2 regions of the Streptomyces sp. NPDC051109 genome follow, and region 1 is predicted to be linked to the other one. Evidence: predicted binding sites of a transcription regulator. Region 1 holds the regulator's gene; the other holds the start of a gene.
What was found. The regulator HrcA, encoded in region 1, represses chaperone genes, less so after heat shock. The targets are predictions, from matches to a motif close to TTNGCACTCNGNNNNNCNGAGTGCNAA.
Positions count from the first base shown of each region.

Region 2: a site for HrcA is predicted at 1,973-1,999, ahead of groL (chaperonin GroEL). Genes of this name have one in related genera too.

Region 1 covers NZ_JBITFF010000004.1:96,782-101,914, forward strand. Annotated here, with positions in the region: gene dnaJ (molecular chaperone DnaJ) at 1-674, opposite strand, end outside; gene hrcA (heat-inducible transcriptional repressor HrcA) at 675-1,691, opposite strand; gene ACIBAD_RS09270 (MBL fold metallo-hydrolase) at 1,847-2,572, shown strand; gene ACIBAD_RS09275 (DUF3097 domain-containing protein) at 2,601-3,404, shown strand; gene hemW (radical SAM family heme chaperone HemW) at 3,548-4,780, opposite strand; gene ACIBAD_RS09285 (AMP-dependent synthetase/ligase) at 4,871-5,133, opposite strand, start outside.
Region 2 covers NZ_JBITFF010000012.1:105,527-110,659, forward strand. Annotated here, with positions in the region: gene thrC (threonine synthase) at 1-908, shown strand, start outside; gene ACIBAD_RS22570 (MoaD/ThiS family protein) at 944-1,222, shown strand; gene ACIBAD_RS22575 (cold-shock protein) at 1,606-1,809, shown strand; gene groL (chaperonin GroEL) at 2,159-3,781, shown strand; gene ACIBAD_RS22585 (phosphoribosylanthranilate isomerase) at 3,904-4,503, shown strand; gene ACIBAD_RS22590 (PQQ-binding-like beta-propeller repeat protein) at 4,971-5,133, shown strand, end outside.

The DNA of each region.
Region 1 (5,133 bases):
TCGACGCCGGCCGGGATCTTGACCGTCAGGCTGCGGCGGGAGCGGACCCGGCCGTCGCCCGCGCACTCGGGGCACGGGGTCGGGACCACGGTGCCGAAGCCCTGGCACTGCGGGCAGGGCCGCGAGGTCATGACCTGGCCCAGGAAGGACCGGGTGACCTGCGAGACCTCACCGCGCCCACGGCACATGTCACACGTCTGCGCCGAGGTGCCGGGGGCGGCGCCCTCGCCGGAGCAGGTGGTGCAGACGACGGCCGTGTCGACCTGGATGTCCTTGGTGGTGCCGAAGGCGGCCTCGTCCAGCTCCAGGTCGAGGCGGATCATGGCGTCCTGGCCGCGGCGGGTCCGCGAGCGCGGGCCGCGCTGCGAGGCCTGGCCGAAGAAGGCGTCCATGATGTCGGAGAAGTTGCCGAAGCCGCCCGCACCGAAGCCGCCCGCGCCCGCGCCGCCCCCCGAGGAGGACAGCGGGTCGCCGCCGAGGTCGTAGACCTGCTTCTTCTGCGGGTCCGAGAGCACCTCGTACGCCGCGTTGATCTCCTTGAAGCGCTCCTGCGTCTTCGGGTCCGGATTCACGTCCGGGTGGAGTTCACGCGCGAGGCGGCGGAAGGCCTTCTTGATCTCGTCCTGCGATGCGTCGCGGCGCACGCCGAGAACGGCGTAGTAGTCCGTGGCCACTTACGACTCCGCCAGGATCTGTCCGACGTAACGTGCCACTGCGCGTACCGCTCCCATCGTTCCGGGGTAGTCCATGCGGGTCGGTCCGACCACGCCGAGTTTGGCGACAGTCTCGCCGCCCGAACCGTAGCCGACCGAGACGACGGACGTGGAGTTCAGTCCCTCGTAGGCATTCTCATGCCCGATCCGTACGGCCATTCCCGACTCGTTGGCCTCGCCCAGCAGCTTGAGGAGCACGACCTGCTCCTCCAGCGCTTCGAGCACCGGCCTGATCGTCAGGGGAAAATCGTGTCCGAAGCGCGTGAGATTGGCGGTTCCGCCGATCATCAACCGCTCCTCGGCCTCCTCGACCAGCGTCTCCAACAGGGTGGAGAGCACGGTCGACACCGTGCCGCGGTCCTCCGGGTCGAAGGACTCCGGCAGGTCCTGCACGAGCTGCGGCACGTCGGTGAACCGGCGGCCGACCACCCGGCTGTTGAGCCGCGCCCGCAGATCGGCGAGCGAGGTCTCGCCGAACGGTGACTGGCAGTCGACGAGCCGCTGCTCGACCCGGCCCGTGTCGGTGATCAGCACGAGCATGAGCCGGGCCGGGGCCAGCGACAGCAGCTCCACGTGCCGGACCGTGGACCGGGTCAGGCTCGGGTACTGGACGACGGCGACCTGCCGGGTCAGCTGCGCGAGCAGCCGCACGGTGCGGCCGACGACGTCGTCGAGGTCGACGGCGCCGTCGAGGAAGTTCTGGATGGCCCGGCGCTCGGGCGTCGACAGCGGTTTGACCCCCGCCAGCCTGTCGACGAAGAGCCGGTAGCCCTTGTCCGTGGGGATCCGTCCGGCGCTGGTGTGGGGCTGGGCGATGTAGCCCTCGTCCTCCAGCACGGCCATGTCGTTGCGCACGGTGGCGGGCGAGACGCCGAGCCGGTGCCGCTCGGTGAGCGCCTTGGAGCCGACCGGCTCCTCCGTCCCGACGTAGTCCTGGACGATGGCGCGCAGCACCTCGAGTCTGCGTTCGCTGAGCATCGCGCACACCTCCAGCTGGTCGTCGTCGCTCGTCACGGTCGGTTTCATCGGCTTCGTTGGCACTCCGGGCGTTCGAGTGCCAGAGATCCCCCGGCCAGTGTACGGCCGGGTAGTCAGGCCCTGGCAAGGGCGGCCCGCCAAGGTAGCGTCGCGGCATGGACGTGCGTTGGGAAGAGGCGGGCTGGGAGCGGCTGACCGGGCGGACCGGACGGCGCCGGCTCCCGGTGTGGGACTGCACCGTGGGACTGGTGGTGGGGGACGATTCCGTGCTCCTCGTGGATCCGGGTTCGTGCGTGCGCGAAGGCGCGCAGCTGCGGGCCGAGGCGGAGCGGCTGACGGGCCGGCGCGTGACGCATATCGCATTCACGCACGGACATTTCGATCACGTACTGGGCGTGGCCGCGTTCGCCGGGGCCGAGGTGTTCGGGGCGGTCGGGCTGGACGCCGAGCTGTCGACCGGCCGGGAGGAACTGCGCGCCAGTGCGGTCCTGCAGGGGCTGGCGGAGGACGAGGCCGCCGAGGCGGTGGACCTGCTGGTGGTGCCGAAGCACTCCGTGTCGGGCGAATGGACGCTGGAGCTGGGCGGGGTGCAGGTGCTGCTGGCCAACGTCGGGCCCGGGCACACCCCGCACGACCTCGCGGTGTTCGTACCGGGCGAGCGCGAGACGGTGTTCTGCGGGGACCTCGTCGAGGAGTCGGGCGAACCGCAGGCGGGCGGCGACGCGGTGCCCGCGCAGTGGCCGGCGGCGCTGGACCGGCTGCTTTCGCTGGGCGGGGACGACGCGCTGTACGTGCCGGGTCACGGAGCGGTGGTCTCCGCGGGCTTCGTCCGTGAGCAACGCGACACACTGGCACGGCGGTTCGGCGTGTCGGGCCCGTGAGCCCGCGCTCTCTCCTACGCTCGGCCGGATGCGCGAGTACTCCCCCGACCTGACCCCGCAGTGGAAGCGCCCCAAGCCGGTGCCGGAGGTGCCGGCGGACACCGACCTGGTGGTCGAGGTGGCGGGTACGGACTTCTGCGGCGCGGTGGTGGCCTGCGAGGCGGGCACCGTGACCCTGGAGGACCGCTTCGGCAAGCGGCGGGTGTTCCCGCTGGAGCCGCGGGGGTTCCTGCTGGAGGGCGCCGTGGTGACCCTGACCCGCCCCTCACGGGCCCCTGCGGCGCCCTTGCGCACGGCGTCGGGCTCGGTGGCGGTCCCCGGGGCGCGCGCCCGCGTGGCGCGCGCCGGGCGGATCTACGTCGAGGGGCGGCACGACGCGGAGCTGGTGGAGCGGGTCTGGGGCGACGACCTGCGGATCGAGGGCGTGGTGGTGGAGTACCTGGAGGGCGTCGACGACCTCCCGGCGGTGGTCGCGGACTTCGCCCCGACGGCCGGCGCCCGCCTGGGCGTCCTGGTGGACCACCTGGTCCCGGGCTCGAAGGAGTCCCGTATCGCGGCGTCGGTGACCTCGTCGGACGTCCTGGTCGTCGGCCACCCGTACGTGGACGTCTGGCAGGCGGTGAAGCCGTCCGCGCTGGGCATCGCCGCGTGGCCGGTGGTCCCGCCGGGCCAGGACTGGAAGACGGGCGTCTGCAGGGCGCTGGGCTGGCCGGAGAACACCGGGGCCGCCTGGCAGCACATCCTGTCCCGCGTGCGGTCCTACAAGGACCTGGAGCCGGTGCTGCTGGGCCGCGTGGAGGAACTGATCGACTTCGTCACGGCGCCGGCCTGAACTACGGCAGCGTGCCGAACTCCGCGATCGTCCACGGCGGTCACCTCCGCGCCCTCCACCTCTGTCGCCGGGCATGCGGCAGAAGACGATGGACGGCCAGGCCGCACCTGCCCGCATGCGCAGCGATTCACCCCGTGGAGTGATCAGTCCACCAGGTCACGGACCACGGCGTCCGCCAGGAGGCGCCCGCGCAGGGTCAGGACCGCGCGGCCCGCCTCGTACGGGGCGGCCTCCAGCAGGCCGTCGGCCAGGGCGCGGCGGGACGCCGCGAGGCCGGCCGGGGCCAGCAGGGACAGCGGGACGCCGTCCACCAGGCGCAGCTCCAGCAGGATCCGCTCCACCCGGCGGTCCTCCTCGGACAGGAGCTCTCGGCCCGCGCCCGGGGAGCGGCCCTCCGCGAGGGCGGCGGCGTAGGCGCCGGGGTGCTTCACGTTCCACCAGCGGACCCCGCCCACGTGCGAGTGGGCTCCGGGGCCCGCGCCCCACCAGTCGGCCCCGCGCCAGTACAGCTCGTTGTGCAGGCAGCGGCCGGCCTCCGAGGTGGCCCAGTTCGAGACCTCGTACCAGGAGTACCCGGCCTCGGCCATCACCGAGTCGGCGATCAGGTACCGGTCGGCGTGCACGTCGTCGTCGGTCATCGGGACCTCGCCGCGGCGGATCCGTCGGGCCAGCTGGGTGCCCTCCTCCACGATCAGCGCGTACGCGCTGATGTGGTCCGGGCCGGCGCCGAGCGCGGCGGCCAGGGAGGCCCGCCAGTCCTCGTCGGTCTCACCGGGCGTGCCGTAGATCAGGTCCAGGTTCACGTGCTCGAAGCCCGCCGCCCGCGCCTCCGCGACGCAGGCTTCCGGCCGCCCGGGGGTGTGCGTGCGGTCGAGCACCTTCAGGACGTGCTGCTTGGCGCTCTGCATGCCGAAGGAGACCCGGTTGAAGCCCCCGGCCCGCAGCTCCGCCAGGTATTGCGGGTTCACCGACTCCGGATTGGCCTCCGTGGTGACCTCGGCGTCCTCGGCCAGCCCGAACTCGTCCCGGATCGCCGCGAGCATCCGTACGAGGTCCGCGGCGGGCAGCAGGGTCGGCGTACCGCCGCCCACGAACACCGTGCGCACGGCGCGCGGGTCGTCGCCGAGCACCTTGCGGGCGAGGCGGACCTCGTCGATCAGGGTGTCGGCGTAGTTCTCCCGGGAGGCGAGCACGCCGCCGGTACCGCGCAGCTCGGTCGCGGTGTAGGTGTTGAAGTCGCAGTACCCGCACCGCGTGGCGCAGTACGGGACGTGCAGGTAGAACCCGAGCGGCCGGTCTCCGCCGCCCGCCAGGGCATGCGACGGCAGCGAGCCGTCTTCGGGCATGGGTTCACCGTCGGGCAGTGCGGAAGGCATGCCCCCATTGTCCCGCACCCGGGCCGGGGGCCCGGCCGCTCGCCGCCGCCCCCGGGTCCCTCGTACCTCCCGCTGCCGCCCGCCGCCGCGCTACGCCTCGCGCGAGCCCTCGTACATCTCGTCGATCAGGTGCTTGAACTCACGCTCGACGGCCGGCCGCTTCAGCTTGAGGCTGGGCGTGAGGTCGCCGTGCTCCACGTCGAGGTCGCGGGGCAGGATCCGGAACTTCTTGATCGTCTGCCAGCGCTGGAGGCCCTCGTTGAGGGTCTGGACGTACGTCTCGATCAGCCGGTTCGTCTCCGCCGCGGCCAGGACCTCGGCGTACGTCTTGCCGTCCAGCCCGTTCTCGGCGG
Region 2 (5,133 bases), on a different contig from region 1:
AGGACCGCGTCGTGGCCATCGCCGTCGAGGCCGCCCGCGCCTTCGGCTTCACCACCCTGTCCTGCTCCTCCACCGGCAACCTGGCCGGCGCCGTCGGCGCCGCGGCCGCCCGGGCCGGCTTCCGCTCCTGCGTGTTCATCCCGCACGACCTGGAGCAGGGCAAGGTCGTCATGGCCGGTGTGTACGGCGGCGACCTCGTCGGCATCGAGGGCAACTACGACGACGTCAACCGCTTCTGCTCCGAGCTCATCGGCGACCCGCTCGGCGAGGGCTGGGGCTTCGTCAACGTCAACCTGCGCCCCTACTACGGCGAGGGCTCCAAGACCCTGGCGTACGAGATCTGCGAACAGCTCGGCTGGCGGCTGCCCGACCAGATCGTGATCCCGATCGCGTCCGGCTCGCAGCTGACGAAGATCGACAAGGGTCTGCAGGAGCTGATCAAGCTCGGTCTCGTCGAGGACAAGCCGTACAAGATCTTCGGTGCGCAGGCCGAGGGCTGCTCCCCGGTGTCCACCGCCTTCAAGGCCGGCCACGACGTGGTCCGCCCGCAGAAGCCGAACACCATCGCCAAGTCGCTCGCCATCGGCAACCCGGCCGACGGCCCGTACGTCCTGGACATCGCCCGCCGCACGGGCGGGTACGTCGAGGACGTCACCGACGAGCAGGTCGTCGAGGCGATCAAGATCCTCGCGCAGACCGAGGGCATCTTCGCCGAGACCGCGGGCGGCGTGACCGTCGGCGTGACCAAGAAGCTCATCGAGAACGGGCAGCTCGACCCGGCGCTGACCACGGTGGTCCTCAACACCGGTGACGGCCTCAAGACCCTGGAGGCGGTGGCCGCGGACAGCGGGCAGACCGCCACCATCCGCCCGAGCCTGGACGCCTTCCGCGCCGCCGGCCTGGCCTGACCCACACCCTCCGCCCCCGGAAAGGCAGTAGCGCCATGAGCGTCAACGTCCGCATCCCCACCATCCTGCGCACCTACACCGGCGGCCAGGCCGAGGTCCCCGCCGAAGGCGCGACCCTCTCCGAGGTCATCGCCTCCCTGGAGTCGAACCACCCGGGCATCGCCGCCCGCGTCCTGGACGACCAGGGCAAGCTGCGCCGCTTCGTGAACGTCTACGTCAACGACGACGACGTGCGCTTCGAGGGCGGTCTGGACGCGGTGACGCCGGACGGCGCGGGCGTCTCGATCATTCCCGCCGTGGCGGGCGGCTGCTGACACGCGCAAGCCCAGAATTACCCCTTCCGGTAAAAGCGGAGGGGGTAATTCTGCTTGGTTGGGCGCGGTAGAGTTGGGGAAGTCCCCTCCGCTGTTCTTGCCCGCCGCATATGAGCGGGTCGCGTGATGGTTGACATTGAGTCAATGTGCAAGTGCGGTATGGGGCTTTGGCGAGATATGCCGGGTCCGAGTTGCCCGGGAATATGCCAACTTTTCACTCTATTTCAATGTATCCCCGTGTCCAGATTTCTCGTCGGATTGACCTGTTGCAGACAGCAGCGGTGCAGATACATTCAGCCCCGGTCGAGGCGTTCCGGCGCAAGTTCTGACCCGGGACCGCGAAGTGCGGTCCTGCGCAAGGGCCAGTAATAGGGGAGTTAGGCATGGCTCAGGGCACCGTCAAGTGGTTCAACGCGGAGAAGGGCTACGGCTTCATCGCGGTCGACGGTGGTGCGGATGTGTTCGTCCACTACAGCGCCATCCAGATGGACGGGTACCGCACCCTTGAAGAGGGTCAGCGGGTCGAGTTCGAGATCTCGCAGGGCCAGAAGGGTCCGCAGGCGGACATGGTCAAGCTCGCCGTCTAGCCCCGGCGCGATCGACCAGCGACGCATCAAGCACGAGGGTCCACATCCTGGAGGAGGGATGTGGACCCTCGACGCATGTCCGGCCCCCGTCGGGCCGGCCGGCCGCCCCGGCCGTTGCCCGAAGCCGCTTGCACTCGGAGGGGTCGAGTGCTAATCATTGGCGTTAGCACTCTCCTGGTGAGAGTGCTACTACACAGGACCGGGTCGGTGAGGCCCGCAGGGTCCGGCGGGAAGGAACCGCCGGGCACGCAGGCCGTCCGTCGCGGGCGCGGGCGCGGTCCGGAGCAATCCAACCCTCCCCTCGTGCCGACGGCGCAGGGGGAACCCCAGTCCTGGAGGACCACTTCAGATGGCCAAGATCATTGCGTTCGACGAGGAGGCCCGGCGCGGTCTCGAGCGCGGGATGAACCAGCTCGCCGACGCCGTCAAGGTCACCCTCGGCCCCAAGGGTCGCAACGTCGTCCTTGAGAAGAAGTGGGGCGCCCCCACGATCACCAACGATGGTGTCTCCATCGCCAAGGAGATCGAGCTCGAGGACCCGTACGAGAAGATCGGCGCCGAGCTGGTCAAGGAAGTCGCCAAGAAGACGGACGACGTCGCGGGCGACGGTACGACCACCGCCACCGTGCTCGCCCAGGCGCTCGTCCGCGAGGGCCTGCGCAACGTGGCCGCCGGCGCCAACCCGATGGCCCTCAAGCGCGGCATCGAGAAGGCCGTCGAGGCCGTCTCCGGCGCCCTGCTGGAGCAGGCGAAGGATGTCGAGACCAAGGAGCAGATCGCTTCCACGGCCTCCATCTCCGCCGCCGACACCCAGATCGGCGAGCTCATCGCCGAGGCCATGGACAAGGTCGGCAAGGAAGGCGTCATCACCGTCGAGGAGTCCCAGACCTTCGGTCTGGAGCTTGAGCTCACCGAGGGCATGCGCTTCGACAAGGGCTACATCTCGGCGTACTTCGCCACCGACATGGAGCGTATGGAGGCGTCGCTCGACGACCCGTACATCCTGATCGTCAACTCGAAGATCGGCTCGGTCAAGGACCTGCTGCCGCTCCTCGAGAAGGTCATGCAGTCCGGCAAGCCGCTGCTGATCATCGCCGAGGACGTCGAGGGCGAGGCCCTGTCGACCCTGGTCGTCAACAAGATCCGCGGCACCTTCCGCTCCGTCGCCGTCAAGGCCCCGGGCTTCGGTGACCGCCGCAAGGCCATGCTCGGCGACATCGCCATCCTCACGGGCGGCACGGTCATCTCCGAGGAGGTCGGCCTCAAGCTGGAGAACGCCGGTCTCGACCTGCTCGGCCGCGCCCGCAAGGTCGTCATCACCAAGGACGAGACCACGATCGTCGACGGTGCCGGTGACAGCGACCAGGTTCAGGGTCGCGTCAACCAGATCCGCGCCGAGATCGAGAACTCCGACTCGGACTACGACCGCGAGAAGCTCCAGGAGCGCCTCGCGAAGCTGGCCGGCGGCGTGGCCGTCATCAAGGCCGGCGCCGCGACCGAGGTGGAGCTCAAGGAGCGCAAGCACCGCATCGAGGACGCCGTTCGCAACGCGAAGGCGGCCGTCGAGGAGGGCATCGTCGCCGGTGGCGGCGTGGCCCTGCTCCAGGCCTCCGCGGTCTTCGAGAAGCTCGACCTGACGGGTGACGAGGCGACCGGCGCCAACGCCGTGAAGCTCGCCCTGGAGGCCCCGCTCAAGCAGATCGCCGTCAACGGTGGTCTTGAGGGCGGCGTCGTCGTGGAGAAGGTCCGCAACCTGACCGTCGGCTGGGGCCTGAACGCCGCGACCGGCGAGTACGTGGACATGATCGCCGAGGGCATCATCGACCCGGCGAAGGTCACCCGCTCCGCGCTGCAGAACGCGGCGTCGATCGCGGCCCTCTTCCTCACCACCGAGGCCGTCATCGCCGACAAGCCCGAGAAGGCCGGCGCCCCGGCCGGCGGCGGCATGCCGGGCGGTGACATGGACTTCTGATCGGCCCCCGGCTGATCGGCTGTTCTTCGACCGAGGGCGGCACTCCCCACACGGGGGGTGCCGCCCTCGGGCGTTTCCCGGTCCCATCGCCACCCGACAGGGCGGTTTGGTTGACTGGGGGGATGAGCGAGCTGTTCGTGAAGATCTGCGGGCTGAAGACCGGGCCGGACGTCGACGTGGCCGTGGCGGCCGGGGCCGATGCCGTCGGGTTCGTCTTCGCACCGGGGAGCCCCCGTACGATCGGCGCCGCCGGGGCGAGCGAGCTGGCGGCGCGGGTCCCGGCCGGGGTGCTGACCGTCGGGGTGTTCCGGGGGCAGCCGGTCGAGGAGGTGCGCCGGCTGACCGAGGAGAGCGGCGTACGCGGAGTGCAGCTGCACGGGGACGAGGGACCGGAGTACTACGAGGCGCTGCGCGCCGAGGGCCGGACCCTGCTGCGGGCCACCGCCGAGCACGTGAAGCGCTGCGGGGAGTACGGGGAGGACCTGCTGCTGCTCGACGCCCCCGACCCCGGCTCCGGCAAGCCGTGGAACTGGGGCTCCGCGGAGTTCACCGCCCCCGAGGGCCGCTGGCTGCTGGCCGGCGGGCTGACCCCGGGGAGCGTCCGGGAGGCCGTGGAGACCACCGGCGCCTGGGGCGTGGACGTCTCCAGCGGGGTGGAGAGCGCGCGCGGCGTGAAGTCCCCCGACCTCATCCGGGCCTTCATCGAGGCCGCCCGCGGCTGACCGGACGCTCGGGGCCGGTCGCTCGGGAAGTCCGGCTGGTCGCCACGTCGGCCGGGTCGAGGTCCTTCCGTACGGTGACGATGTACGGGGGGCGAGGGGGCCGCGTACGGCGCGGGCTCCGGCACGGCGACGCCGGCCGCGGGCAGGGCTCGGCCATCACGTACATCGCCGCAGTTCAACGACGTCCGTGGGGGTGGCGGGGCATCGGGGGCGCACCGGCAGTGCGCTCCCCGGTGTGGGGGCGGACCATACGGGTGGTCTTGTCGGCGGCCCGTCGGCGGTGCGGGCCGGGACGGCGCGGGGCACGGGCTTGACGCCCGGCTCCAGCCCGAACGCGCTGCTGTTCACCGCCGGTCCCTGACCGTCTCCGGGTCCTGACGGACCTGCCCCCGGCCCGTGCGGGGAGGCCCGCGCACGGGCTGCGCATGCCCCGCCCGATCGCCGCTAGGCTGCGGGGCGGGGGGATCATGGACACGCCACTGCCGCTCGCGAAGCGGCTCCGGGACCACGTGCGGCTCGCCGCGGCCTGCGCGTTCAGCGCCGTCGCGGTGTTGTACGCCGTCCTGTGTGTGAAGTTGACCGCCGTGGACATGGCCTCCGACCTCCGGTGCGGGGACGGCGGCTGCCCGC